Regions from separate parts of the Streptomyces sp. NPDC039465 genome, predicted to be linked through region 2. Evidence: predicted binding sites of a transcription regulator. Region 2 holds the regulator's gene; the other holds the start of a gene.
The links. The regulator HrcA, encoded in region 2, represses chaperone genes, less so after heat shock. The targets are predictions, from matches to a motif close to TTNGCACTCNGNNNNNCNGAGTGCNAA.
Positions count from the first base shown of each region.

Region 1: a site for HrcA is predicted at 11,000-11,026, ahead of groES (co-chaperone GroES). Genes of this name have one in related genera too.

Region 1 covers NZ_JBVKAP010000005.1:239,602-254,289, reverse strand. The annotation lists gene ACZ7LT_RS19175 (LacI family DNA-binding transcriptional regulator) at 1-372, shown strand, start outside; gene ACZ7LT_RS19170 (ABC transporter substrate-binding protein) at 511-1,845, shown strand; gene ACZ7LT_RS19165 (carbohydrate ABC transporter permease) at 1,851-2,738, shown strand; gene ACZ7LT_RS19160 (carbohydrate ABC transporter permease) at 2,735-3,589, shown strand; gene ACZ7LT_RS19155 (hydroxyacid dehydrogenase) at 3,609-4,631, shown strand; gene ACZ7LT_RS19150 (tetratricopeptide repeat protein) at 4,608-7,928, opposite strand; gene ACZ7LT_RS19145 (ester cyclase) at 8,003-8,701, shown strand; gene groL (chaperonin GroEL) at 8,818-10,446, opposite strand; gene groES (co-chaperone GroES) at 10,547-10,855, opposite strand; gene ACZ7LT_RS19130 (polysaccharide deacetylase family protein) at 11,073-12,044, opposite strand; gene ACZ7LT_RS19125 (THUMP-like domain-containing protein) at 12,128-13,312, shown strand; gene ACZ7LT_RS19120 (hypothetical protein) at 13,309-13,956, shown strand; gene ACZ7LT_RS19115 (hypothetical protein) at 13,949-14,688, shown strand, end outside.
Region 2 covers NZ_JBVKAP010000001.1:798,990-813,677, forward strand. The annotation lists gene ACZ7LT_RS03745 (tetratricopeptide repeat protein) at 1-499, opposite strand, end outside; gene ACZ7LT_RS03750 (ATP-binding protein) at 496-1,860, opposite strand; gene ACZ7LT_RS03755 (hypothetical protein) at 1,931-2,341, shown strand; gene ACZ7LT_RS03760 (16S rRNA (uracil(1498)-N(3))-methyltransferase) at 2,351-3,097, opposite strand; gene ACZ7LT_RS03765 (nitronate monooxygenase) at 3,094-4,167, opposite strand; gene dnaJ (molecular chaperone DnaJ) at 4,377-5,519, opposite strand; gene hrcA (heat-inducible transcriptional repressor HrcA) at 5,520-6,536, opposite strand; gene ACZ7LT_RS03780 (MBL fold metallo-hydrolase) at 6,735-7,457, shown strand; gene ACZ7LT_RS03785 (DUF3097 domain-containing protein) at 7,468-8,292, shown strand; gene hemW (radical SAM family heme chaperone HemW) at 8,772-10,013, opposite strand; gene ACZ7LT_RS03795 (SpoIIE family protein phosphatase) at 10,075-11,925, opposite strand; gene ACZ7LT_RS03800 (AMP-dependent synthetase/ligase) at 12,116-14,008, opposite strand; gene lepA (translation elongation factor 4) at 14,240-14,688, opposite strand, start outside.

The sequences.
Region 1 (14,688 bases), on a different contig from region 2:
CGGGAGCCGGAGCGGTTCGAGGAGGCCGTCCGCACGGTGCAGTCGGCGGTCGCCTCGGGAGCGGTGACGGCGGCGCTCGTGCACAACGACGTGGACGCGATCCGGATGGTGCAGCGCCTGGCCGAGCTGGGCGTGCGGGTGCCCGGGGACCTGGCCGTGATCGCGTACGACGACGAGGTCGCGGCCCTGGCGGACACCCCGCTCACGGCGGTGGCACCGCCCAAGCACCAGGTGGGGCGGCACGCCACGGAGCTGCTGATCGAGCGGCTGACGGGGGAAGGCGAGGGCGACGGGGAGACGCCCCGGCGGCATCTGTCGCTGCTGCCGCGGCTGCGGATCAGGGCCTCCTGCGGGGCGGCCGCGCCACTCTGATCGGTCTGTGCGGGGGCCGGTCGGACCGCTCTGATCGATCTGAGCTTTTTTCGATCAATCAATCGTTCGCTCTTGACTTCGGTCATGTCTGGTTCAAGGATCGCGGCCAACCACCCGCCCTTCCTCAGGAGCCGTGCTGTGAACCGTAGTTGGAGCAGCAGTTGGAGCAGAACGACCCGTGCCGTGGCCGCCACCGCCACCGCTCTCGCCGTACTGACGGCCTGTGGCGGCGGCGGGGACGACACCTCCGCCCAGGGGACCGACGGCAAGCCCGTGACCATCACCTTCTGGGGGTGGGCCAAGGGCTCCAAGGAGGTGGTGGACGCCTTCAACGCCTCGCACACGAACATCCGGGTGACGTTCGAGGAGATCCCCTCCGGCAACGCCGGCGGCTACGCCAAGATCTCCAACGCCGTGAAGGCCGGCAACGCACCCGACCTGGTCTCCATCGAATACCCGTCGCTGCCCGAGTTCGTCAGCGCCGGCTCTCTCAAGGACATCGGCGCCCACTTCACGGAGGACGACCGGAAGAAGCTGCTGCCGCAGGCCGTCGACCTCACCACCCTCGGCGGCAAGACGTGGGCCGTCCCCTTCGACGCCACGCCGCAGGTCTTCTACTACCGCAAGGACCTCTTCGCGGCGTACGGCATCGAGGTCCCCAAGACCTGGGACCAGTTCAAGACCGCCGCCGAGAAGGTGAAGAAGGCCGATGCCAAGGCCCGGATCGCCACCTTCTTCCCGGACGACCCGACCACCTTCGAAGCGATGGTCTGGCAGGCCGGCGCCCAGTGGTTCAAGGCCGAGAACGACACCTGGAAGGTCGACACCACCGACCCGGCCACCACCAAGGTCACCGCCTACTGGCAGGGCCTCCTCGACGCCGGGCTCGTCCACAACAACGCCTCCTTCAGCCCCGAATGGACCGGCTCGCTGAAGAACGGCGGCACGATCGGCTACCTCGGCGCGTCCTGGGGAGCGGGCGTCCTCAAGGGCACGCTGCCCGAGCAGAGCGGCAAGTGGGCGGCCGCCCCGATACCCACCTGGGACGGCAAGCCCGCCAGCGGCATGCTCGGCGGCTCCACCTTCGCCGTGACGAAGGGCAGCCGGAAGGCCGCCGCCGCAGTCGAGTTCGCGAAGTGGATGGCCACGACGGAGGACGGCGTCAAGGCCCGGATCGCCTCCGGCACCTCCAGCGCCTTCCCGGCCGCCACCGCCCTGCGGCCGGTCGCCAAGGAGGTCTTCGACACCCGCTTCTACGGCGGCCAGGACCTCTACACCCTCTTCGAGCAGGCCGGCGCCTCAATCCGTACGGACTGGGCCTGGGGCCCGACCACCGGCACCACCAACACCGCCGTCAAGGACCGGTTCGGCAAGGTCAAAGGCGGCGGCGCCACCCTCGCGGAGGGGGTGAAGGCCGGTCATGACGCGACCGTCGCCGAGCTGACCAAACGCGGCCTGAAGGTCAAGGGCTGACGGCGATGAAAGCCCGCACCCGCGCCGCCACCGTCCTGCTCACCCCCTTCTTCACCCTGTTCACCGCGGTGCTGGTGGTGCCGATCGGATACGCGGTCTGGCTCAGCCTCTTCACCGAGAAGCAGTCGGGGCTGGGCTTCGGCGGATCCGAGACCGCCTTCAGCGGCCTCGACAACTACCTGGCCGCGCTGGGTGACCGGGCCTTCCTCGACGGCTTCGGCGTACTGCTCGCCTACTGCCTCCTCTACATCCCGCTGCTGCTCGCCGGCGCCCTCGCCCTCGCGCTGCTCCTCGACTCCGCCCTCGCCCGCGCCCGCCGCTTCTTCCAGCTCGCGCTCTTCCTGCCGCACGCCGTCCCCGGCATCATCGCGGCGCTGATCTGGGTCTACCTCTACACACCCCAGCTCTCCCCCGTCGTACGCGCCATGGAGGCCGGTGGCATCGGCTTCGACTTCTTCTCGCCCTCCGGCACCCTCCCCTCCGTGGTCAACATCGCGCTGTGGGAATGGCTCGGCTACAACATGGTGATCTTCTACGCGGCGCTCCAGGCCATCGACCGGTCCGTCCTCGAAGCGGCGACCGTGGACGGCGCCGGGTCCTGGCGGATCGCCTTCAGCGTCAAACTCCCCCTCATCCGCGCCTCGCTCGCGATGGTCGCGCTCTTCACCGTCATCGGCTCGCTGCAGCTGTTCACCGAGCCGCTGATCCTCAACAAGGGCACCGGGTCCGCCGTCAGCTCCACCTGGACCCCGAACATGTACGCCTACAGCGCCGCCTTCGACCGCAACGACTACGGGCTCGCGGCCGCCGCCTCCGTACTCCTCGCGCTCACCGCCGCACTGCTGTCCTTCGCGGTCACCCGCGTCACGGGGAGGAGGGCCAAGACCGCATGACACCCCGCCGCGCCACCCACCGCCTGCTGTCACGGGCCGCCGTCAACGGATCGCTGCTCCTCGCCGTCGTCTACATGCTCTTCCCCCTCGTCTGGCTCGTCACCGCCGCCACCAAGGACGCCGGGGGCCTGCTCGCCGGGGACTCCTTCTCCTTCGAGGGCTTCGACCTCGGCGGCAACCTCACCCGGCTCGCCGCGTACGGCGACGGCGTCTACTTCCGGTGGTACCTCAACAGCCTGCTCTACGCGGGCGGCGGCGCCCTCGCCTGCGCGCTGATCAGCGTCGCCGCGGGCTACGCCTTCGACAAGTACGACTTCCCGGGCAAGGAGAAGCTGTTCGGGCTCGTCCTGCTGGGGGTGCTCGTCCCCACCACGGCGCTGGCCCTGCCCATGTACCTGCTCGCCAGCGAGGCCGGGATCGTCAACACCTACTGGGCCGTCCTCGTCCCAGTCCTCGTCAACCCCTTCGGGGTCTATCTCGCCCGGGTCTTCAGCGCCGGCTACATCCCCGACGAGGCCCTGGAAGCCGCCCGTATCGACGGCGCCGGCGAGCTGCGCGCCTTCTGGTCCATCGGGCTGCCCATGGTCATGCCCGGTTTCGTGACCGTCTTCCTCTTCCAGTTCACCGCCATCTGGAACAATTTCTTCCTCCCCCTGGTGATGCTGTCGGACCAGAAGCTCTTCCCGCTGAGCCTTGGCCTGTACGCGTGGAACAGCAACGCCCACGCCGAACCCGGCTTCTACCCCCTCGTCGTCACCGGTTCGCTGCTCGCCGTCGTCCCCCTCGTCGTCGCCTTCGTCTCGCTCCAGCGCCACTGGAAAGCCGGTCTCACCGCCGGCAGCGTCAAGTGAGGAGCTGCGGATCTCCACCATGCACCACACCACTGACAACCGGCCCGCCGTGCTGCTCGTGATGGGCCCGGACATCGCCGACCGCCTGTTCACCGACGCCCACCGGGCCCGTCTGGCCACGCTGGCCCGTACCGACCCGGAGCTCGTCGCCCACGACCTCGACTCGCCCGCGCTCGCACCCGCCCTCGCCACGGCCGACGCGCTGCTCACCTGCTGGGGCGCGCCCCCGCTGACCGCCGAGGTCCTCGACCGGGCGCCCCGGCTACGGGCCGTGATCCACGCGGCCGGCTCCGTCAAACACCACATCACCGACGCCTGCTGGCGGCGCGGCCTCACGGTCACCTCCGCCGCAGCCGCCAACGCCCTGCCGGTCGCCGAGTACACGCTCGCCACGATCTTGCTGGCCGGCAAACGGGTCCTGCCCGCCGCCCACCGCTACCGCGAACTGCGCACCGGCCACGACTGGCGCCGCGAACTGGACGACGCCGGCAACTACGGCCGTACGGTCGGCATCGTGGGCGCGTCCCGGATCGGCCGCCGCGTCATCGAACTGCTGCGCCCGTTCGACCTGACGGTCCTGCTCCACGACCCGTACGTCACCGCCGCCGAGGCCGAGACGCTCGGCGTCCACCTCGCCTCCCTCGACACCCTGTGCGCCCGCAGCTCGGTGGTCTCGGTGCACGCGCCCCAACTCCCGGCCACATACCGCATGATCGGCCCCCGCCAACTGGACCTCATGCGCCCGGGCACCACCCTCATCAACACCTCCCGCGGCTCCCTCCTCGACGAACCCGCGCTCCTCCCCCACCTCACCTCGGGCCGCCTCCACGCGGTCCTGGACGTCACGGACCCGGAACTCCCACCGGCCGACTCGCCGCTGTACGACCTGCCGAACGTGCTGCTGACGCCGCATGTGGCGGGGTCGCTGGGGAACGAGCTGCACCGGATGGCGGACTGGGCGCTGGACGAGCTGGAGCGGTTCGGGAGGGGGGAGGGGTTCGCGGATCCGGTCAGGGCGTCAGATCTGACGCGCTCGGCGTAGGGCGGCGACGACCAGGGGAACCGTGCCCGGTTCGGCCCGGAGCAGCTCCGGCAGGGCGTTGACCCACCAGCTCACCATCATGGCCCGGCCCAGGAACACCCGCGCGTCGGCCGGTTCGGCGTGGGACGCCACGGCCGCGTAGGCGCGCCCGGCGGCGTCCTCGTCACTCGCGTGGATCAAGAACAGAGCCACGCGTTCGGCCTCGTCGAACCGGCCCGCGGCAGCGAGCTCGCCGGCCAGCCAGGCCAGCCGGTCCGGCGCTTCGTGGACCGGGGAACACCCCACGACAACCTTCCTCGCCTCCTCCCAGTCGCCGACCGCCGCGAAGGCCGCCGCGACGGCGGGCACCTCCTCGGGCGCGCACGGCGCCGCGAGGAGCCGGTCGAGGGCGTCGGCGACGACCGGATCGTCGACGCCGTACGCCCCGCCCGCGACCAGCGCCGGGACCAGCGCCGCGGCCACACGCCGGTCCGTGCGCGGCAGCTCACCGGCCTCGTCCCGGGCCTCCCCGAGCACCTCGTCCGCCTCCTCGTCCCGGCCCCCGGCCCGCAAGGCCAAGGCGACGGCCGCCAGTCCCGAAACGCGCCCGTGGACATCGGCGCAGGCGCGGACCAGGCGCCTCGCCCGTACGAACTCCCCCGCCTCGACGAGCAGCTCGGCGACACCGGTGCGCACCCTCGGCTCGTGCTCGGATGTGGTGGCCTGCCCGACCAGCGCCTCCGCGCGAGCCGGCTCCCCCGCCCGTACGTATCCCTCCGCCAGGGCCAGCGCCGCGCTCGGCCAGGGGTCCTGCCCCGCACAGAGATCCAGCAGCCCGGCGGCCCGTTCGACCTGCCCCGCGGCGGTCAGCACCCGGATCCAGCAGTGCGCGTCCCAGGCTGTGGGCGACCAGGTGCGACGCCGCTCGGGCGGGCCGTAGGCGTCCTCCATCAGCGCCATGGCGTCCTCGGTGTGCCCGGCGTCGGCGAGGGCCTCGGACACCGACTCCACATCGTCCACACCCACCGGGGACAGCTCGGACCGGGCCACGGACTCGGCATGCGTCAGCACCTCGTGCGCACGGCCCTCCTGCCCCGCTTCTCCCAGAGCACGGCCGATCGTGATCAGCGTATGGATCCGCAGGTCGATGTCGTCGAGCCGGTCCGCGAGAGCGAACGCGGTGTCGAAGTCGCCGGCCTGCGCATGTCCCTCAGCCACACACGCGCGCCCAGCCCCTTGGGCGCGCGTTCCGGTCAGCAAGTCGGCCAGGGCTTCGCCCCGCTCCCGCTCGCCCCCCGCGACCAGCAGTCCGGCGAGTTCTGCCAGCGCGTACTCCTGGGTGTTCTCACGCAATTCCGCCCAGATCAGCCGTACCGCCCGGTCCGGGTCGCCGGCCCGCGCGATGCTCAAGGCGATGGCCTCCCACGCCCTCTCCCTCAGATGCCGTTCGGTGAGGAGAGGCACGAGCAGCGCGGCCCGGTCCGGTTCGCCCGCCTCGGCAAGGGTCGTCGCGGCCTCCACCGGATCGGCCGTCTCCGCGGCGGCCGCCTGCGCCTCGTCGAACAGTTCCCGGGCCCGCGCGGGCGACTCCGGGCGCAGCGTCTCGGCGACCCCGGCCAGGACCACCGCCCTCAGCTCGGGTTCGACCTCACGCGCCAGCTTCACCGCCTCGTCCCGGTGCCCCTTGCCCGCCATGTCACGCGCGATCTCGTACATCACCCGCGCGTGCGCCTCACGGGAACGCAGTCCGCGGCGCGCCGTCAGCGCCCACACGTACTCCCCGGCGCGCGCCACAGTCGTACCGATCGTGACCAGGCCCTCCTCGCGCAGCCCCGGCCCGCCCGCCCTCCGTACGTGCTCCTCCGTCTCCCGGAGCAGCGCGAAGGCCCGCTCGTGCGCGCCGTGCCGGACAAGCTCATCGGCGACTCCGATCAGCGCCAGGTGGCGCTCGGACAAGAGAAACAGGCTGCGTGCCAGCGCCTCGGCCCGGGCCGTCCGTCCGAGCGCCGCCCAGGCCACGGGGAGGGCACCGGGCACGGCTCCGTTGCGGTGACGGAGTTCCTCCCGCTTCATGGCGAGCCGGAGCAGGAGCCGCAGGTCGGTCGCTCCGCGCGCGATGGCGCATTCGCCGGTGTCCCGCAGCTGGCCCAGAGCCATCGCGTCCCCGCCCGTCGCCTCCAGCAGCCGGTCGTGCCGTACGGCGTCCAGTGCGCACGCCGTCATCCGCTCCAGATCGCCGTCCGACCGCAGCAACGAGAAATAGCCGCGCAGCAGATACTCCGGCGTGGCCTGCGGCCAGCCCCGCTCGCGCCAGTCCGCCGCCCAGGTGTGCAGCCTGCCCCGGAAGCGGGCGAGCTCCCGCGCGCCGAGCATCTCCCGTGCCTGGACCTGGAGTTCCTCGTGCGCCAGCAGGTAGGCCTCGCCCCGGGTGGCGAAGGTGCGGCCCGGGCCGGTGCGCAGGATGTCGCGTACGTGGTACGGCACCGCGTCCGTCAGTTCCGCCAGGTCGTCCGCCGTCAGGCCGCCGCCCGCGGCCGCGAGCAGGGCCAGCAGGTCGTACTCCAGACCGCCGGCCCCGAGCAGCCGTTTGAGTTCGCGTTCGGCCTCGGCGCGGATCGCGTGGGCGTACGGGGACGGCTCCAGGATCCGGACCGCTTCGGGGGCGCGAAGCGGGTGGTCGCGCGGGACGTCGCCGGGCAGGGGCGGGTTCAGGCGGCCGGCCACCACGGTCCGTAACGCCGTGGGGAGCAGGCTCGCGATCGAGTGCGCGTCCGGGCCCGTCGTCACGCCCCGGTCCTCGTCCAGGCCGTCGACCAGCAGGACCAGCCGTTCGCCGCGGCGCGCGCAGGCCTGGGCCGCCTCCCCGTACAGGCGGAGCAGATGGGCCTCGCGGGTGGCGGCGGTGAGCAGTGCCGGGAGGCCCTCGCCGACGATTTCGGCGAGCTGTTCCAGGACGACGTCGACGAAGGCGACGACGTCGTTCTGCATGCCCAGGCGCGCCGTGATGAAGAACGGCACCACCCGCACGCCCTTCGGCGGGTGCAGGGCGAACCACGCCATCAGGGCCGTCTTGCCCGCCCACGCCCCGGCTCGCCACCAGGCGTACGACGGGCCCGAGTCGGCCAGACAGAAGGCCGCGAGCTCCGCCAACTCGCGCTCGCGTCCGATCAGTTCGGGCGGGGCGATGCGGCGGACCTGTTCCCCGTACGCCGAGCGGACCCGTGGCGGGCCCAGGGTCAGGTGGTTGTGGTCGCCGGTGACGACGACGCCCGCGTCCCGGCCCACCGCGACCGACTGTCTCCCCCGTGCCTGCTGCATGGCGCCATGATGCCAAGGCCCCGGAAGAGTGCGCGGCCTAAAATGGACGTATCCCACCCGGTCCGGGAGGCGTCATGAAATTCGCACAAATAATCGATTGCAAGACGCATCACTTCGACGACCTGAACCAGCTCATGGACAAGTGGGTCGCCCAGACGAAGGGCAAGCGGACCGCCACCCACAGCCTGGTGGCCAAGGACCGTTCCGACGCCTCCCACGTCGTGGAGATCGTCGAATTCCCGTCGTACGAAGAGGCGATGAAGAACTCCCAGCTCCCCGAGACGGACCGCATCTTCCGGGAGATGGTCGCGCTCTGCGACGAGGAGCCGACCTTCACGGACCTCGACGTCGTACGGGACGAGCAGCTGCTCAAGACCACGGCCCAGCGGTTCTTCGAGCTGGCCGGCACGAGGGGCGAGCTTCCCCCGCTCGACGAGGTCTTCGCGGAGAACTACCACGACCACGACCCGACCAACCCCCAGGACGTCATCGGTATGGACGCCATCCGCCGTGAGGTCGAGATGTGGCGCGGCGGGTTCGACTTCGAGTTCACCGTCGAGGACCAGATCGCCGAGGGCGACCGGGTCTGCACGCGCTGGACCTGGAACGGCCTGCACAAGGGCGAATTCATGGGGGTCGAGTCCACCGGCAAGAAGGCCTCCATGACCGGCGTCGTCATCCACCGCTTCACCGTGGACGGCAAGATCATCGAGGGCTGGTGGCAGTACGATCTGCTCGGGCTCATGGAGCAGCTCGGCGCGGTTGAAGCGTGAACGAAGCCTGCCGACGCCTGGCGGAGCCTGCCGAAGCCTGAAACGAAGCGGCCCCCGTCCCCACAACAGGGGACGGGGGCCGCTCAGAGCTCAGAGCTCAGAGCTCACAGAGAGCGTCAGTGCGAGTGACCGTGGCCGTGGCCGTGGCCCGCGTCCGCCGACTCCTCTTCCTTCTTCTCGACGACCAGGGTCTCGGTCGTGAGCAGCAGGGAGGCGATCGACGCGGCGTTCTCCAGCGCGGAGCGCGTGACCTTGACCGGGTCGATGACGCCGGCCTTCACCAGGTCGCCGTACTCGCCGGTCGCGGCGTTGAAGCCGTTGCCCTTCTCCAGCTCCGCCACCTTGGAGGTGATGACGTAGCCCTCGAGGCCGGCGTTCTCGGCGATCCAGCGCAGCGGCTCGACGGCGGCGCGGCGGACGACGGCGACACCGGTGGCCTCGTCGCCCTCCTTGCCGAGGTTGCCCTCGAGCACCTTGACGGCGTGGACCAGGGCGGAGCCACCACCGGAGACGATGCCCTCCTCGACCGCGGCGCGGGTCGCGGAGATGGCGTCCTCCAGACGGTGCTTCTTCTCCTTCAGCTCCACCTCGGTGGCGGCGCCGACCTTGATCACGCACACGCCGCCGGCCAGCTTCGCGAGGCGCTCCTGGAGCTTCTCGCGGTCCCAGTCGGAGTCGGTGGACTCGATCTCGGCCTTGATCTGGTTGACGCGGCCCTGCACGTCCGCGGAGTTGCCGCCACCGTCGACGATGGTGGTGTCGTCCTTGGTGATGGTCACGCGGCGGGCGGTGCCCAGCACGTCCAGACCGGCCTGGTCGAGCTTGAGGCCGACCTCCTCGGCGATGACGGTGGCACCGGTGAGGGTGGCCATGTCGCCGAGCATCGCCTTGCGGCGGTCGCCGAAGCCCGGGGCCTTGACGGCCACGGCGTTGAACGTGCCACGGATCTTGTTGACGACCAGGGTCGACAGGGCCTCGCCCTCGACGTCCTCGGCGATGATCAGCAGCGGCTTGCTGGAGCCGGCCTGGATGACCTTCTCCAGGAGCGGCAGCAGGTCCTGGATCGAGGAGATCTTGCCCTGGTGGATCAGGATGTACGGGTCGTCGAGGACGGCCTCCATACGCTCCTGGTCGGTCACCATGTACGGCGAGAGGTAGCCCTTGTCGAAGGCCATGCCCTCGGTGAAGTCGAGCTCCAGGCCGAAGGTGTTGGACTCCTCGACGGTGATGACACCGTCCTTGCCGACCTTGTCCATCGCCTCGGCAATGAGCTCGCCGACCTGCTGGTCCTGCGCGGAGAGCGCGGCCACAGCGGCGATGTCGGCCTTGTCCTCGATGGGACGGGCGGTCGCCAGAAGCTCGTCGGAGACGGCCTTGACCGCCGCGTCGATGCCCTTCTTCAGGGCGGCCGGGGAGGCGCCGGCGGCGACGTTGCGCAGACCCTCGCGGACCAGCGCCTGGGCGAGCACGGTGGCGGTGGTGGTGCCGTCACCCGCGATGTCGTTGGTCTTGGTCGCCACCTCCTTCACCAGCTGGGCGCCGAGGTTCTCGTACGGGTCCTCGATCTCGACCTCACGGGCGATCGTGACACCGTCGTTGGTGATGGTGGGAGCGCCGAACTTCTTGTCGATGACGACGTTGCGGCCCTTGGGGCCGATCGTCACCTTGACCGTGTCGGCAAGCTTGTTGACGCCGCGCTCGAGGGCGCGACGGGCGTCCTCGTCGAACTTCAGAATCTTCGCCATGGGAGCGTTTCAGTCCTCTTCTGATACGAACAGCGCCCCGGGCGCCCGGATATGAGTCAGGGAGCCAGGGGCGCAGTTCAAAGCATCTGCTTCGGGTGAATTACTTCTCGACGATCGCGAGCACGTCGCGAGCCGAGAGGACGAGGTACTCCTCGCCGTTGTACTTCACCTCGGTGCCGCCGTACTTGCTGTACAGCACGATGTCGCCGGTCTTGACGTCGAGCGGCAGGCGCTCGCCGTTCTCGAAGCGGCCCGGGCCCACGGCCAGGACGACGCCCTCCTGGGGCTTCTCCTTGGCGGTGTCCGGGATGACCAGGCCAGAGGCGGTGGTCTGCTCGGCGTCGAGCGGCTGGACCACAATGCGGTCCTCGAGCGGCTTGATGGCAACCTTGGAGCTGGTGGTCGTCACGATCCGACCTCCCCCTTCGGAGATCACGGGGTTGACTGTCTGAGGTGGCGACCAGGTGGATCCGTCGTCGCGGGTGCCGGACCTGCCCGTCGCTGTGTTGGCACTCTCCAGTGGGGAGTGCCAGAGCCGAGACTATGACCGCGATTAGCACTCGGTCAAGCGGAGTGCCAATTCACCACCCGCGAGCCGTCGCGGCCAACCCCAAGGAACCGTCTTCTCAGACGTAGTCCTCCAGCCTGGCCACGGCGTACCCCTTCGCCGTGACGGTCTTCATCACCTGGCGGATCATGTCCGGCATCGTGCCCTTCCAGTCCTCTCGGCCCCGGAAATGCGTGAGGATGATGTCGCCGGGGTGCAGGTCGCGGTCCCACTCGCGCCATTCCATCCGGTCCGGGAACGCCTCGGCCGCCCACAGCGGCACGGCCTTGATCCCGCAGGACTTGGCGGCGCGCAGGGTGGCCTCGTTGTAGTTGCCGTACGGCGGCCGGAAGAGGGGCGGCCGCGTGCCGTACCGCTTCTCGATCTTGTCCTGCTGCCCGCAGATCTCCCGTTCCTGCTGCTTGTACGAGAGCGCGGGCATGTAGCGGTGGTTGAGCGTGTGGTTGTGCAGCGCGACCCCGGCGTCCCCCATCCTCTTGAAATAGCCGTAGTCCTCCTTGATCAGGTAGTCGCTGAGGAAGGCGCTGTAGGGGATCTGCAGCTCGGACATCATCCGCAGCAGCGCGGGGTCCTTCTCCGCGCCGTCGTCGATCGTCAGGAAGACGACCTTCTCCTTGGTCGGCACGGTGGTGAAGACGGGCGGCAGGCCCTCGCCGGCGGTCTCGAAGCCCTTGCGGGTGGTGATGGTCGGCTTGACGGCGGGCGGCGGGGGCGCGGTCAGCGGGGTTTTGGTGAGGCCCCACTTCTTGGCGGCGAGCGCGCGGGCGGCCTGCGCGCGCCGGGTCCGCTCGACATACGCGGCCAGGGCTCCGGCCGCGCCGCGCGCCTGCTGGGGCTGACCGGCGGCGGGCGTCGCGGGCCCGGCCGCACCGGCGCCCGGGGCCCCCTCCTCGGTGGAGTCGGCGCAGGCCGCGCCGAGGGCGGCGATCAGCGCGGCGGCGAGGGCCACCCGGACCCGCCGCCCCCGACGCGCATGCGGATTTCGTACGGGAATACAACCCTCTGCACCGTTTTGTCGTACTAGCTGCATGGGGTCGCATCCTGTCAGCGCCGAACGCCGGAAGAACGCCGACACCGCCGCCGTACAGCGCACCATCCCCCGCCTGGCCCACAATGGGCCGCGTGACCGATCTTGCCGCCTTCCACGCCCTGCTCACGCCCGAGGGCCAGACCCTGCTGGCCGTCCTGCGGGACTACGACCCCGCGCAGGAGCTGGCCGTCGCCTCCCGGCTGCGCCGCGAGCACCCGGCCGAGCTGGTCACGGCGGCGCTCGGGCAGGCCCGGCTGCGGCAGCGCGCGGTGGCGAAGTTCGGCGCCGAGGACGCGTACCGCATGTACTTCACGCCCCATGGCGTCGAGCAGTCGACCCGGGCGACGGTCGGCACGTACCGCGCCGCGCGCTTCAAGGAGCTCGGTGTGCGCGGGGTCGCGGATCTGTGCGGCGGCATCGGCGGCGACGCCCTCGCCCTGGCCCGGGCCGGGATCTCCGTCCTCGCGGTGGACCGGGACCCGCTGACCGCCGAGGTGGCCCGGGCGAACGCCGAGGCGCTCGGTCTCGCCGAGCTGATCGAGGTGCGCTGCGCGGATGTGACGGAGATCGACACCGCGCCGTACGACGCCGTCTTCGTGGACCCGGCGCGGCGCGGCGGACGCGGCCGGATCTTCGACCCGGAGGCGTACTCACCCCCGCTCTCCTGGGCCATCGGGGCCGCTCGCACCGCCCCGCACGCCGCCCTGAAGATCGCCCCCGGTGTGCCGCACGAGGCGGTCCCGGACGACGCCGAGGCGGAGTGGATCTCGGACGGCGGGGACGTGAAGGAGGCGGTGCTGTGGTTCGGCACCCGCCCAGGCGGCCGGCGCGCCACCCTCCTGCCGTCCGGCGCGAGCCTGGTGGGCCGCGGCCTGCCCGATCCCGCGGTCCGGTCCGTGGGCCGCCACCTCTACGAGCCGGACGGCGCCGTCATCCGCGCCCATCTGGTCGCCGAGGTGGCCGAGGAACTCGACGCCGGGCTGATCGACGAGACCATCGCCTACATCACCGCCGACGAGCTGCGCCCGACGCCCTACGCCACCGCCTACGAGATCACCGACGAGCTCCCCTTCAACCTCAAGCGGCTCAAGGCACTGCTGCGCGAGCGCGAGGTCGGCCATCTCACCGTGAAGAAGCGCGGCTCGGCGGTCGAACCGGAGGAGCTGCGCCGCAAGGTGAAGCCGAAGGGCCCGAACGCCGCCACCGTCTTCCTGACCCGGGTGGCCGGGGCGCCGACGATGCTGATCGGACGGCCTGCCCAGCCATGACGCTGCACCCCGAAGGCATACTCACCAGCGGGCCACTCGCACATCTCGTGGGGCTCGCGGCGGCCGGCGCGGACCCCCTGGAGTGGGAGGTGCTGCGCTACCGGCGGGTGGTCCGGACGGAGTACTGGGACGCGCACTGGCGCCATCCCGCCCAGCCGCTCGCCTCCCAGCTCGACTATCTGGCCGAGACGTTCACGGAGGACTTCTTCGCGAGCTGCCCTCAGAGTGCCCGGCGGGCCTGGACGGCGGCCGCGGCCCCCAAGTCCGTGCCCGCGTTCATGACCGAACTGGCCATGCTGCTGCGGCTGGCCGACCGCGAGGACGCGTCGTACGAGGAGGTGCCGCTTGCCCAGTGGGAGGTTCGGGCCCGCTTCCCGCTCCTGCTCGACCTCGACACCTGGGCGTACGACGGTGAGTACGCCTCCTACGAGGAGAGTGTGCGGGCGTTCGTCGACAACGAGCACCCCTTCTGCGACGGGGAGGTGGTGCCCCGCCTCACCCAGGCCACCGACGCCCTGACCCTCTGCGGCCGCTCGCCCGCCTTCGCCGCCGCCTTCCGTACGTACGCGCCCGCCGCCGATCCGGCCACCCTCGCCGCCCTCGCGCGGGTGACCTTCACCCATCTGTCGGAGCACCATGTCTGAGCTGCCGTACACGGTCCTCAAGGACGACCCGTTCCCCGAACTGTTCGCGGGCCCCAGTCAGGTGGTGACCAGCGCCGACGGGGAGTGGATCGCGGTCTCGTCGCTGAACCACCGGGCCAGCAGGGTGGCCGTGTACCGCGCCGCCGACCTCTCCTGCGCTCATCTGCTGACGTTCACGAAGGACGCCGAGTCGATCGCCTTCCACCCCACGCTTCCGCTGCTCGCCGTCGGGCTCGACAACTACGACGAGTACGACCGCGAGGGCGGGCTCACGCTGCTCGAACCGGCCACCGGGCACCGCGTCGACTTCGACGACCCCCGGTGGGGCATCGACCCGGTCCGCTGGGTCGACGACCGCACGCTCGAACTCGACCTCTTCGCCATCGACTCCCGCACCTACCCCGGCGAGCATCTGACGGGCCGGTACGTCATCGAGCGCGACGACTGGCTCGGGCTCACACCCGACTCCCTCGACCTCACCACCCTCGACGTGCTCCCGTACGCCGAGCCGCCCGAGGCCCCCTGGGAGGACCCGAAGGACACCCTGCGGCTGCTCGCCGAGCGCTTCGGCAGGACCTACGACGGCCCGGGCGGCGTCACGGACGTCGCCGGACTGAGCGACGGGCGCACCCTCGCCACCCGCGCCGGCGCCCTGGTCGAGTGCTGGTCCGCCGAGGGCACCCTGCTCTGGTCGGCGCCCGCGCCCACGGGGCAGAGGGGCCGGCGCCTCCA
Region 2 (14,688 bases):
GCATCTGGCGGCGCGCCTCGTCACACAGGTCCCGCCGCTGGTTGAAGGCGGCGACCTTCCACAGCGCGTGCCAGGCCTTGGTCTCGTCGGGCGCGATCCGGACGGCTTCCAGGCCCTCCTGGAGGGCCTCCTCGATCCGCCCGACGGTGGCCAGCATCTCGCCGCGGTCGGCGTGGGCCGCCCAGTGGTCCGGGTTGAGACGCAGGGTGTCGCGCATCCCCGCTTCCGCGGCGGGATAGTTTCCGGAGCTGCGCAGCGCGCAGGCGCGTATGTAGTGCGCGTGGGACCGTTCGGGGGTCAGGCTGATGACCGCCTCGGCGGTGCGCAGGGCCTCCTCGTGCCGCTTGCTGAACTGCTGGCACTGGGCGAGCAGAAGCAGCGCCTCGGCGTCGTCGGGGTCGCTCGCGACCTGCCGGGCGAGCAGTTCCATCGCCTGCTCGTACCGCTCGGCGTAGTAGAGCACGCGGGCCTGTTCGGTCAGAGGGGATGCGGTGCTCACAGTTTGCGCTTCTTCTTCAGGTAGGCGAGGAGGTCGTCGTACATGCCGCCGTCGTTGGCGAACATGGCGACGTTGCGGGCGGAGGCGAACCACGGCTCGGTGGAAGGCCGGATCTGCTTGGCCGCGCCGAGCAGGTCCTTCATGCCGATCATCCGTACGGTGCCGGTGCGGGCGGAGTCGAGGAGCGCGGACTCGGCGGCGCTCTCGCAGAGATGGGCGAGGTCGGCGCCGGAGAAGTCCTCGGTGGCCTTGACGAGTTTGCCCAGGTCGACGGCTTCGATGGGGCGTTCGCGCAGGTGGTAGCGGAGGATCGCCTCGCGGGCGGCGGCGTCCGGGGGCAGCACGAGCAGAGTGCGATCGAGCCGGCCGGGGCGGCGCAGCGCGATGTCCACGTCCCAGGGGACGTTGGTGGCGGCGAGGACGAACACGCCTTCGTTGGCGGTGCTGTTGATGCCGTCGAGCTCGGTGAGGAGCTGGTTGACGACATTGCGCAGCCCGCTGTGGTGGGTGCGGCTGCGCTTGGCGCCGAGGGCGTCGAGCTCGTCGAGGAAGACGACGCATGGGGCTTGGCGGCGGGCGGTCTCGAAGATGTCGTGGATGTTCTTCTCGGAGTTGCCGATCCACATGTCGAGGATGTCGGAGAGCGAGATCGACATGAAGTTCGCGCCGAGTTCGCCGGCGACGGCACGCGCGATGAAGGTCTTGCCGCAGCCGGGCGGGCCGTAGAGGAGGAGGCCGCCGCGCAGTGACTTGCCGTACAGCTTGCGCAGTTCGGGGTTGCGCATGGGCGCGAGGAAGGCGGCCTCCAGGCGTTCCTTGACCTCGTACATGCCGCCGACGTCGGCGAGGCGTACGGCGCCGGGGGCGTCGACGTCCCAGGCGTTCGCGTCGCCCGGGTCGCCGCTTCCGTCGGCGGCCAGCGGCGGTTCGACGAACCGCGGTCCGACGACGTCGCCGACCTCCTGCTCGGCGGCGTTCCAGTCGAAGCCGGGTGCCGTGGCGGGGGGTTCGGCGGCTGCGGTGGCCGGCGCGTCGGCGGGGCGCTCGGGCGCAGGGGGCTCAAGCGCGGGGCGCTCAAGCGCGGGGCGCTCAAGCGCGGGGGGCTCGGGCGCGGGGGCGGGGGGCGGCTGGGGAGCCGGAGGGGCCGGGGGCTGCGGCAGGCCCATCGCCCGTGCCATCAGCGCCCGCGCCGCCTCGTCGCCCGGCGCGTGCTGGAGCGTGACGGCCGCCTCGGTGACGGCCTCGTCGTTCCTGCCCTCGGCGAGCAGGAGTTCGGCGAAGTGCAGCCGCAGGGGTACGTCGTCGGGCGCGGCGGCCACCGCCGCGCGCAGGCTCCGGATCAGGGGGGACTCGTCGGACATGCGGACACCCTATGGAGGGCCGCCGAAAATCATGTCATCGGGTCGCGAACGGGCGCCTAGGGTGGGGCCGATGAGACGTGAACGCGTACCGCGCAGGCTGGTCGTGGGCGAGACGGTCTGGCTGTGGTCGGTCGGCCATATGCACACGGTCCCCGACACCCCGGGCCGCCCCCGCTACCCCGACTGCCGCGAAGTGCTGACCCTGCGCCGCGCTGACGCGCGCCACGCCCAGCTGCGGCTGGTGTTCCGGGGCGGTGCCGGCCGGCTCGTACCCGACGGCATCGGCCCGAGTGGCGTGATCCAGGATGCCACCGGCCACGAGCTGAACCTCCACGAACCGGGCGTGGTCCGCCGCCTCGTGGACGCGGCGACGGACCATGGCGTGCTGCCCACCGCCCACGGCGTGACCGAGACGGACGGCTGGGCGCTCCTGGCCACGGACGCGACCGCGGCCGCGACTGCGGCCCCGACCGTGTCCTAGACCTGGTCGTCAGCTCCAGCGGCCCGTGCGGCCGAGGAGGAGCGCCGTCGCCGCCGTGCCGGCCGTGGAGGTACGCAGGACGCTGGGGCCCAAGCGGTACGGCCGCGCGCCCGCCTCGCCGAAGGCGGCCAGCTCCTCCGGGGACACGCCCCCCTCCGGGCCGACGACGAGCACGATGTCGCCCTCGGTGGGGAGTTCGGCGGTGGCCAGCGCGTCGCTCTTGTGGTTCCGGTCCTCGTGCAGCACCGCCGCGAAGTCCGCCGTGGCGAGGAGCGCGGCGACCTGCTTGGTCGTCATCGCGTCCGCGACCTCGGGGAAGCGGGTCCGGCGCGACTGCTTGCCCGCCTCGCGCGCGGTGGCCCGCCATTTCGCGAGGGACTTGGCGCCCCGGTCGCCCTTCCACTGCGTGATGCAGCGGGCGGCGGCCCACGGCACAATCGCGTCGACGCCGGTCTCCGTCATGATCTCGACGGCCAGTTCGCCGCGGTCGCCCTTGGGCAGGGCCTGGACGACGGTGATACGGGGCGTGGGCTCCGGGTCCTCGTACGCCGCCGTGACCTCGACGGTCAGCTGGTCCTTCCCCTCGGCGGAGAGGACCGCGCACGGCGCCCAGTGCCCCCGCCCGTCGGTCAGGACGAGCTCCTCGCCCGCGCGCAGGCGCTTCACGGAGACGGCGTGGCGGCCCTCGGGACCGTCCAGGAGGAACGTGCCTCCCGGCGCGGGGACGGTGTCGACGACGAAGACGGGGGCGGTCATGACGCGTTCCTCGGGGTCAGCGCGGCGCGGGCGGCGTGGAGTTCGGCCACCAGGACGTCGACGAGCTGGGCGGCGGGCAGTTCGCGGGCCATCCGGTGGCCCTGGCCGGCCCACAGGGCCATGCCCTGGGGATCGCCCGCGGTCGCGGCGGCCTTGCGCAGGGGGGAGGTGAGGTGGTGCACCTCGGGGTAGGCGGCGGGGGCGTACGGTCCGTGCTCGCGCATGAACCGGTTGACCAGGCCGCGCGCCGGGCGCCCGGAGAACGCGCGGGTCAGCTCCGTGCGGGTGAACAGCGGGTTGGTCATGGCCTGCTTGTGCAGGGCGTGCGCGCCGGACTCGGGGCACACCAGGAACGCGGTGCCGAGCTGGGCAGCGTCCGCCCCTGCGGCGAGGATCCCGGCGATCTGCCCGCCGCGCATGAGGCCGCCGGCCGCGATGACCGGCATGGAGACGGTCTCGCGGACCTGCGCGACCAGAGACAGCAGGCCGACGCCCGCGCGGTCGCTGGCGGGGTCGTCGCGGTGGGTGCCCTGGTGGCCGCCGGCCTCCACGCCCTGCACGCAGACGGCGTCCGCCCCGGCCCAGTGGGCCGCCTGGGCCTCCTCGGGGCTGGTGACGGTGACGACGGTGTACGTGCCCACGCGAGCGAGGGCGTCGAGGGTCTCCCGGGTCGGGCAGCCGAAGGTGAACGACACGACGGGGACAGGGTCCTCGACGAGGATGGCCAGCTTGGCGTCGTACCCGTCGTCGCGGCCGGAGTCGGGGTCGCCGAGCGGCGTCTCGTACCAGGAGGCCTCGCCCGCGAGCTGATGCCGGTACACGTCGACGGCGGAGGCGTCGGCCTGGCCGGCCTGCGGCATGAAGAGGTTGACCCCGAACGGCTGACCGGTCAGCCCGCGGACCTGCTTGATCTCCTGGTACATGCCGTCGGCGGTCTTGTACCCGGCGGCGAGAAAACCGAGCCCGCCGGCCTCGGAGACGGCGGCCGCGAGCTGCGGACCGGAAGCGCCACCCGCCATGGGGGCCTGCACGATCGGATGACGACAGAGATCGTTCAGTGCGGAGGACATGCAGGCATGGTGTCACGCCGGACCGACAGCCCCCGCATCACCCGGCACGACGAACCCCGCCGCCCGGGCGGACCGGACGGCGGGGCCGTAGGAGGAGCGGGTAGGGCTACCGCCCGTTGAACGCATCCTTCAAGCGCGAGAACAGGCCCTGCCGCCCCGGCTGACCGTGCTGACCCGGGGGACGACCCCCGGACCCCCGGCCGGGCGCGCTACCGCCCGTTGAACGCATCCTTCAAGCGCGAGAACAGGCCCTGCTGGCCCGGCTGGAACTGGCCCATCGGCCGTTCCTCGCCGCGCAGCTTCGCCAGCTCCCGCAGCAGCCGCTCCTGCTCGGGGTCGAGCTTCGACGGCGTCATGACCTCGACGTGGACGATGAGGTCGCCGCGCCCGTTGCCGCGTAGGTGCGTGACGCCGCGGCCGTGCAGCGGGATCGACTGGCCCGACTGCGTACCGGGCCGGATGTCGACCTCCTCGACGCCGTCCAGGGTCTCCAGCGGCACCTTCGTGCCGAGCGCGCCCGCCGTCATCGGGATCGTGACCGTGCAGTGGAGATCGTCGCCGCGCCGCTGGAAGACCGAGTGCGGCAGCTCGTGGATCTCGACGTACAGGTCGCCGGCGGGGCCGCCGCCCGGGCCGACCTCGCCCTCGCCTGCGAGCTGGATACGGGTGCCGTTGTCGACACCGGCCGGGATCTTGACCGTGAGGGTCCGGCGGGAGCGCACGCGCCCGTCGCCCGCGCACTCGGGGCACGGGGTCGGCACGACCGTGCCGAAGCCCTGGCACTGGGGGCAGGGGCGGGAGGTCATGACCTGGCCCAGGAAGGACCGGGTGACCTGGGACACCTCGCCGCGGCCGCGGCACATGTCACACGTCTGCGCCGACGTACCGGGCGCCGCGCCCTCGCCGGAGCAGGTCGTACAGACGACGGCCGTGTCGACCTGGATGTCCTTCGTCGTGCCGAAGGCCGCCTCGTTGAGCTCGATCTCCAGGCGGATCATGGCGTCCTGGCCGCGGCGCGTACGCGAGCGCGGCCCGCGCTGCGACGCCGTGCCGAAGAAGGCGTCCATGATGTCGGAGAAGTTGCCGAAGCCACCGGCCCCGAAGCCGCCCGCGGCGCCACCGGCACCGCCGGACGCGGAGAGCGGGTCCCCGCCGAGGTCGTAGACCTGCTTCTTCTGCGGGTCCGAGAGGACCTCGTACGCGGCGTTGATCTCCTTGAACCGCTCCTGCGTCTTCGGGTCCGGATTCACGTCCGGGTGAAGCTCGCGGGCGAGGCGCCGGAACGCCTTCTTGATCTCGTCCTGCGATGCGTCGCGGCGTACGCCGAGTACGGCGTAGTAGTCCGTGGCCACTTACGACTCCGCCAGGATCTGTCCGACGTAACGTGCCACTGCGCGTACCGCTCCCATCGTTCCGGGGTAGTCCATGCGGGTCGGTCCGACCACGCCGAGTTTGGCGACTGCCTCGTCGCCCGAACCGTAGCCGACCGCGACGACGGACGTGGACGTGAGGCCCTCATGGGCGTTCTCGTGCCCGATCCGTACGGTCATGCCCGAGTCCTTGGCCTCGCCGAGCAGCTTCAGCAGGACGACCTGCTCCTCCAACGCCTCCAGCACGGGCCGGATCGTCAGCGGGAAGTCGTGTCCGAAGCGGGTGAGATTGGCGGTGCCGCCGATCATCAGCCGCTCCTCGTGCTCCTCGACGAGGGTTTCCAGCAGGGTGGCCAGCACGGCCGAGACCGTACCGCGGTCCTCCGTCTCGAAGGACTCGGGCAGGTCCTGCACCAGCTGCGGCACGTCCGCGAAGCGGCGGCCGACGACCCTGCTGTTGAGCCGGGCCCGCAGATCGGCGAGAGAGGTCTCGCCGAACGGGGCCGGGCAGTCGATCATGCGCTGCTCGACCCGTCCCGTGTCGGTGATCAGGACGAGCATCAGCCGGGCGGGGGCGAGCGAGAGGAGTTCCACGTGCCGCACGGTCGAGCGGGTCAGCGAGGGGTACTGCACCACCGCGACCTGCCGGGTCAGCTGCGCGAGCAGCCGGACCGTGCGTCCGACGACGTCGTCGAGGTCGACGGCGCCGTCGAGGAAGTTGTGGATCGCCCGGCGCTCGGGCGTCGACAGCGGCTTGACGCCCGCGAGCCTGTCGACGAAGAGGCGGTAGCCCTTGTCGGTGGGGATCCGCCCGGCGCTGGTGTGCGGCTGGGCGATGTATCCCTCGTCCTCCAGGACGGCCATGTCGTTGCGGACCGTGGCCGGGGAGACGCCCAGGGCGTGGCGCTCGGTGAGCGCCTTGGAGCCGACGGGCTCCTCGGTACCGACATAGTCCTGGACGATGGCGCGGAGCACTTCGAGTCTGCGTTCGCTGAGCATCGCGCTCACCTCCAGCTGCGGTTTCCGGTCGTTCCAGTCGTTCGCCTGGCACTCACCCTGTCCGAGTGCCAGCATCCCCCGGTCAGTGTACGGCGGGGGGCGGCGCTCCTGGCAAGGAGACCGGCGGCACGTCCGACCGGTCAGGGTGGCGCGCGGAAATCACGCGACGGTGCTGGTCGTTGCCGATAGCGTCTCGGTATGGACGTCAGTTGGGAAGAGTTCGGGTGGGAGCGGATCGCCCACGGGGTGGGCCGCAGGCGCCTCCCGGTCTGGGACGCGACGGTCGGACTGGTCGTCGGCGACGCCGCGGTGCTGCTGTACGACACGGGCTCGTCCCTCAGGGAGGGCGCCGAGCTGCGCGCGCAGGTGCAGGCGATGACCGGCCGGAAAGTGACGCACATCGCACTGGGGCACCCCCACTTCGATCATGTCCTGGGGACGGCCGCGTTCTCGGGGGTGGAGGTGTACGGCGCGGTCGGCATGGACACGCTGCTGCGGGGCCGGGAGCGGGACGCGCTGCGCCTGGACGCGGTACGCCAGGGTCTCGACGCCGCAGAGGCGGCGGAGGCGACGGGCGTCCTGGTGGCGCCGCACCACGTGGTGTCGGGCGAGTGGACGCTGGACCTGGGCGGCCGCCAGGTCCTGCTGGCGAACGTCGGCCCCGGACACACGGGCCACGATCTGGCGCTGCTGGTCCCCGGCTCCCCTGAGGTCGTCTTCTGCGGTGACCTGGTGGAGGAGTCGGGCGAGCCCCAGGCGGGCCCGGACGCGATCCCGTCGCGCTGGCCGGCCGCCCTGGACCGCCTGCTCTCCCTGGGCGGCGAGGAGGCGGTGTACGTCCCCGGGCACGGCGCGGTCGTCGACGCGGCGTTCGTACGGGCGCAGCGCGATGAGCTGGCGAGGCGCTTCGCGGTGTCGTAGCGTCGGCGAAATGCGCAGCTACAGCCCTGATCTGACGCCCCCTTGGAAGAGGCCGTCGGCCGTTCCCGAAGTGTCCGCCGAGGTCGATCTGGTGGTGGAGGAGGTGGGGACGGGCTTCTGCGGCGCGGTCATCCGTACGGAGAAGACGGCGCAGGGTCCGACGGTGACCCTGGAGGACCGGTTCGGCAAGCAGCGGGTGTTCCCGATGGAACCGCGCGGATTCCTGCTGGAGGGCAAGGTCGTCACGCTGGTCCGCCCGACGGGGGCGGCGGCGCCGGCGCGCCCGGCCCGTACGGCCTCCGGTTCGATCGCGGTCCCGGGGGCACGCGCGCGTGTCGCCCGTGCGGGCCGCATCTATGTGGAGGGCCGGCACGACGCGGAGCTGGTGGAGAAGGTCTGGGGCGACGACCTGCGGATCGAGGGCGTGGTCGTCGAGTACCTGGAGGGCATCGACGACCTCCCGTCGATCGTCGCCGACTTCGCCCCCGGCCCGGACGCGCGCCTGGGGGTCCTGGTGGACCACCTGGTGCCGGGCTCGAAGGAGTCCCGCATCGCGGCCCAGGTCTCCGGCGACGACGTCCTGATCGTCGGCCATCCGTACATCGACGTCTGGGAGGCCGTGAAGCCCTCGTCCCTGGGCATCCCGTCCTGGCCCCGGGTGCCGCACGGCCAGGACTGGAAGACGGGCGTGTGCGAGGCCCTGGGGTGGCCGGGGAACACGGGGGCGGCGTGGCGGGGGATTCTCTCGCGGGTGCGGAGCTACAAGGACCTGGAGCCGGAGCTGTTGGGGCGGGTGGAGGAGCTGATCGACTTCGTCACGGCGCCGGGGGGCTGAGGGCGGGGTTTCTCCCCCACCCCGCCCCTTCCCGAAACCCTGCCGGGGGCTGGTGGGGGGGGTGACTGTCCGGGGGCGAGGCCCCCGGACCCCTGCGAGGCGGCAGCTTCGCGCCGCAGGCCCAGACGCCGGGCCGTCGGCCTCGTTGTGGCGCCGGGCGCCACAGGCCCCGTTGTGGCGGGGGGCGGTGCCACAGGCCCGGGCCCGGATCGGCGGCCCCGTTGTGGGCATACGTTCCGCAGGGCTGGGGGTCCCCCCGGACGAAGTCTGGGGGAGGGTGGGCACAACGCCCACGACGGGCGGCGCCCCTCGCTCTGGCGGTGCACACGACCGGCCGGTGCGCCAGGACCAGGCGGCGCCCAACGCTCGGGCGGTGCGCCACGACGGGCGGCGACCCTCGCTCTCGCGGTGCACACGACCGGCCGGTGCGCCAGGACCAGCCGGCGCCCTCCGGTTGGCGGCGGCGCGCGGCGGCTCGGTCAGTCCACCAGGTCCCGGACCACCGCGTCCGCCAGCAGCCGCCCCCGCAGGGTGAGGACGGCCCGCCCCGCCTCGTACGGCTCCGGAGCGAGGAGACCGTCCGCGAGGGCCTTGCGGGATGCGGCCAGGCCCGCCGGGCGCAGGAGGGCGAGCTCCACGCCCTCGCGGAGCCGGAGCTCCAGCAGGACCCGCTCCACCCGGCGGTCCTCGGCCGTCAGGAGCTCGCGGCCCGCGCCGGGCGACTTCCCCGCCGCCAGCGCCGCCGCGTACGCGCCGGGGTGCTTGACGTTCCACCAGCGCACGCCGCCGACGTGGCTGTGCGCCCCGGGGCCCGCGCCCCACCAGTCCGCGCCGCGCCAGTAGAGCTCGTTGTGCAGGCAGCGGCCGGCCTCCGAGGTGGCCCAGTTCGAGACCTCGTACCACGCGTAGCCCGCCTCGGCGAGGACCGAGTCGGCGATCAGGTACCGGTCCGCGTGTACGTCGTCGTCGGTCATCGGCACCTCCCCGCGCCGGATCCGCCGCGCGAGCTGCGTGCCTTCCTCGACGATCAGGGCGTACGCGCTGACGTGGTCCGGGCCCGCGCCGATCGCCGCGTCCAGGGACGCCCGCCAGTCGTCGTCGGACTCCCCCGGCGTGCCGTAGATGAGGTCCAGGTTGACGTGGTCGAAGCCGGCCGCGCGCGCCTCGGCGACGCAGGCCTCTGGCCGACCGGGGGTGTGCGTCCGGTCGAGGATCTTCAGGACGTGCTGCTTCGCGCTCTGCATCCCGAAGGAGATCCGGTTGAAGCCGCCCGCCCGCAGCTCCGCCAGATACGCGGGGTTCACGGACTCCGGGTTCGCCTCCGTGGTCACCTCGGCGTCGTCGGCGAGCCCGAACTCGTCGCGGACGGCGTCCAGCATCCGTACGAGATCGCCGGCGGCGAGCAGCGTCGGCGTGCCCCCGCCGACGAAGACGGTCCGCACGGGCCGGGGGTCGTCGCCGAGGGTCTTGCGGGCGAGCCGGATCTCCTCGACGACCTGGCCCGCGTAGTTGTCGCGGGAGGCGAGCACCCCTCCGCTGCCGCGCAGCTCGCTCGCGGTGTAGGTGTTGAAGTCGCAGTAGCCGCAGCGCGTCGCGCAGTACGGCACGTGCAGATAGAACCCGAGGGGACGCGACGCCGCACCCTCCAGGGCGGACGCGGGCAGCGCCCCGTCCTCGGGCATGGGCTCACCATCGGGCAGTACGGAAGGCATACCGCCCATTGTCCGTCACCGGCGACGCTCTCCGGTTCAGGCCGCCCAGGAGGCGCCCGTCGCCGGACCCTTACCCGTCGCCCGGTCGCCGCGCCTGGAGCACCAGCAGCGCCAGGTCGTCGCCGACGGGCGCGTCCCCGAAGGCGTGCACGGCCTGCCGGATCCGGTCCGCGGTCCGCTCCGCCGTCAGTCCGGCGCAGTCGGCGAGCGCCCGCTCCAGGCCGTCGCCGTCGTCGAACATCCGGCCGCCGGAGCGCCGCTCGGTCACCCCGTCGGTGACGCAGAGCAGGGTGTCGCCCGGCTCCAGGTCGAAGGTGTGGCTCTCGTAGGCGACGTCCCCGACGACGCCGAGGAGGATCTGCGGCTCGGCGACCTGCCGCACGGTCCCGTCGGGCCGGAGCAGCAGGGGCAGCGGGTGCCCGGCGCAGGCGACGGTGCAGTGTGCGCCGCCGTACGCGCCCAGCGGGGTGATCTCGCCGTACAGCAGGGACAGGAAGCGGGGCTGGGGCCGGTCGGGGACGTCCTGGCCGCCGGCCGCGGCGGCCATCAGGGCGGCGGCCTCGGCGGCCTCCGTGGCGTCGTCGAGGAGGAGGCCGTTGAGGCGGTCGAGCACCTCGCCGACCTGGTGTTCCTCGCGGGCGAGGAGCCGCAGCCAGGGGCGGGCGAGGCCGGTGACGACGGCGGCTTCGGGGCCGCTGCCCTGGACGTCGCCGAGCATGAAGCCCCAGCGGTCGCCGGTGCCGCCCGCGGGAAAGATGTCGTAGAAGTCGCCGCCGGCCACGGAGTCGTCGCTCGGTTCGTAGACGACGTGGCTGTCCACGCCGGGGATCCTGGCGACCTGGCTGGGCAGCAGGCCGCGCTGGAGGACCCGGCTGATGGTGGCCTGCCGGGCGTAGCGGCGGGCGGCGCCGATGGCGAGGGCGACGCGGCGGGCGAAGTCCTCGACGAGGGTGGTGACGCCGGCGGGGACGGGGTGCGGTCCGCGCCGTCCGATCAGGAGGGTGCCGAGTCCGCGGCCGCCCGCGACGAGCGGGTAGGCGAGGGCGCTGCCGGTCTCGGTGTCGGCGTCGTACGGCCAGGGGACGGGGACGGCCCCGGTCCTGGTGGGGTCGGGGACCCGGGGCGCTTCCTTGCTGAGGGCCGTACGCAGCCGTTCGGTGGCGGCCTCGTCGATGTGCCAGACGCCGCCGGGGCGGGGGCCCGTACCGGCGCCCGGTCCGGTGCCTTCGGGGTCCAGCCATAACGCGGACCAGTGGGCGACGCGTGGGACGAGGAGCTGCCCGGCGAGCGCGGCGACCATGTCCTCGTCGAGCTGGCCGGCGAGCAGTTCGGACGACTCGGCGAGGAAGGACAGGGCGCTGCGGCCGTCCCAGTCGCGGTCGGTGTCGTCCTCGTCGTACGGGCGGTCGGCGGCGGGGTCCGGGGCGAAGGGGACGACAGGCCGCCGGGCGGGCTGGCCGGGCTGGTGGTGGGGGCCCGGTCCGCGGCCGTCCAGGGGGACCCGGGCCCAGACCGTCTTCAGGCCGGGGCGGTAGGTGACGCCCCAGCATTCGCAGACCGCGGCGACGAGGTGCAGGCCGCCGCCGTGGGCGGTGCCGGCCGGGTCGCGTCCGGCGACGGTACGGGTCGGGTGGTGGTCGGAGACCTCGACGACCACGGCCGCGGGCACGTCCTCGGCGGCCTCGGCGAGCCGTACGACGAGCTCGACGGCGGTGCCGGCGTGGACGACGGCGTTGGTGACGAGTTCGCTGACGACCAGCACGGCGTCGTCGGTGACGGTCGCGTCGAGGGGCACGGCGTCGGCCCACTCGTCGAGCGCGGCCCGGGCGAAGCGCCGGGCGGCGGCCGGGGTGAACGGATCGCCGGGCAGCCCGGTACGGACCACCGAGGACACGGCGGGGCGAGCGGTCTCCCGGTGCATCAGCCGCGACGGTTGCGCGGACTGCGAGGGAATGGACCTCACTGTGCTGCTCCTGGTCGGCTGTGGCGTTGCGCCGCGTGGACACCGACAGAGTGACAGACAGAGCCCGCCCATAAGCGCCGAGTCATCGAACTCGGCGAAGACAGGTCACGGGGACGGGCGCGCCCGCCCGTCCCCGTTCCCGGTGCCGCTACGACTCGCGCGACCCGGCGTACATCTCGTCGATCAGGTCCTTGTACGTGCGCTCGACCACCGGGCGCTTCAGCTTGAGGCTGGGCGTCAGCTCGCCGTGCTCGATGTCGAGGTCGCGCGGCAGGAGCCGGAACTTCTTGATGGTCTGCCAGCGCTGCAGGCCTTCGTTGAGCCGGTCGACGTACCCCTGGATGAGCCGCTGGGTCTGCGGGGAGGCGACCACTTCGGCGTAGGACTTGCCGCCGAGGCCGTGGTCGGTGGCCCAGCCGAGGATGGCGGGCTCGTCGAGGGCGATCAGGGCGGTGCAGAAGTTCCGGTCGGCGCCGTGGACCAGGATGTTGGAGACGAACGGGCAGACGGCCTTGAACTGGCCCTCGACCTCGGCGGGGGCGATGTACTTGCCGCCGGACGTCTTGATCAGGTCCTTCTTGCGGTCGGTGATCCGCAGGTAGCCGTCGGGCGAGAGCTCGCCGATGTCGCCGGTGTGGAACCAGCCGTCGGCCTCCAGGACCTCGGTCGTCTTCTCGGGCAGGCCGTGGTAGCCCTCCATGATGCCGGGGCCGCGCAGCAGGATCTCGCCGTCGTCGGCGATGCGGACCTCGGTGCCGGGCAGCGGCTTGCCGACGGTGCCGGTGCGGTAGGCCTCGCCGGGGTTGACGAAGGAGGCGGCGCTGGACTCGGTGAGGCCGTAGCCCTCCAGGATGTGGATGCCGGCGCCGGAGAAGAAGTAGCCGATCTCGGGGGCGAGCGCGGCGGAGCCGGAGACGGCGGCGCGCAGGTGGCCGCCGAAGGCCTCGCGGAGCTTCTTGTAGACGAGCGCGTCGGCGACCTTGTGCTTGGCGCTGAGGCCGAAGGGGGCGGAGGCGGTGCCCGTGCGGCGGAAGTTGTCCTGGGTGACCTTGGCGTACTCGCGGGCGACGCCCGCGGCCCACTGGAAGATCTTGTACTTGGCGGCGCCGCCGGCCCGGGCCTTGGCGGCGACTCCGTTGTAGACCTTCTCGAAGATGCGGGGCACGGCCGCCATGTAGGTGGGCTGGACGACCGGCAGGTTCTCGATGATCTTGTCGACGCGGCCGTCGACGGCGGTGACGTGCCCGACCTCGATCTGTCCGGAGGTCAGGACCTTGCCGAAGACGTGGGCGAGGGGCAGCCAGAGGTACTGGACGTCGTCGCCGGTGACCAGCCCGGTGGCGGCGATCGCCTTGGCCATGTACGACCAGTTGTCGTGCGGGAGCCGTACGCCCTTGGGGCGGCCCGTGGTGCCGGAGGTGTAGATGAGGGTGGCGAGCTGGGTGGGCGTGATGGCCCCGACGCGCTCCTTGACCACCTCGGGGTTCTTCTCCAGGTACGCCTTTCCGCGCGCCTCCAGCTCGGCGAGGCTGAGCACCCAGCCCTCGGGGTCGTCCTCGGCGCCCTGCTCGATGCCGCTCGGGTCGATGACGACGACATGGGCGAGGTGGCCCAGGTCGGCGCGGCGCTCGCGGGCCTTGGCGAGCTGGGCGGCGTCCTCGGCGATCAGGACCCGGCTCTCGGAGTCGGCGAGGATGTAGGCGGACTCCTCGGCGTTGGTCTGCGGGTAGACCGTGGTGGTGGCGCCGCCGGCGCACATGACGCCGAGGTCTGCGAGGATCCACTCGACGCGGGTGGCGGAGGCGAGCGCGACGCGCTCCTCGGGACGCACCCCGAGGTCGATCAGGCCGGCCGCGATGGCGTAGACCCGCTCGGCGGCCTGTTCCCAGCTGAGCGATTTCCAGTCGTCGGGCCCCTGGCCGGTGGCCGAGGGGACCGGGTAGCGATAGGCCTCCGCGTCGGGGGTCTTCGCCACGCGCTCCAGGAAGAGGGTCGCCACGGAGGGCGGTCGGTTCTCGATCAGGTTCAGTGTGTCGCTCACGACGTCCTCCGGGGCTTGCGGCAGGGCTGCACGACGGGATGATTGTTTAACTGGCGAGTAACCCTCGGGCGGGATCAGGTTAGAGCGCGGTGGTCCGCCGCGTAAGGGGCTGCGGCCCTGCGGTTCATACCCGCTTCATAACGACTGTGCGTTACCTGTGCGTGTTCGCGGCACACAAAAGCGCCCGTCCGTGAACCGAACGGGCGCTTCGCGTACGTACTGGCCGAGGAGCTACTTCTTCGTCTTGCCGCCGGCCGAGTCGTCGCTGGAGAGGACGGCGATGAAGGCCTCCTGCGGGACCTCCACGGAGCCGACCATCTTCATGCGCTTCTTGCCTTCCTTCTGCTTCTCCAGCAGCTTCCGCTTACGGGAGATGTCACCGCCGTAGCACTTGGCGAGGACGTCCTTGCGGATGGCGCGGATGGTCTCGCGGGCGATGACCCGGGAGCCGATGGCCGCCTGGATGGGCACCTCGAACGCCTGCCGCGGGATGAGCTCGCGCAGCTTGGCGACGAGCCGTACGCCATACGCGTAGGCCGCGTCCTTGTGGGTGATGGCGGAGAAGGCGTCGACCTTGTCGCCGTGCAGCAGGATGTCGACCTTGACCAGGGAGCTGCTCTGCTCGCCGGTGGGCTCGTAGTCGAGGGAGGCATAGCCGCGGGTCTTGGACTTCAGCTGGT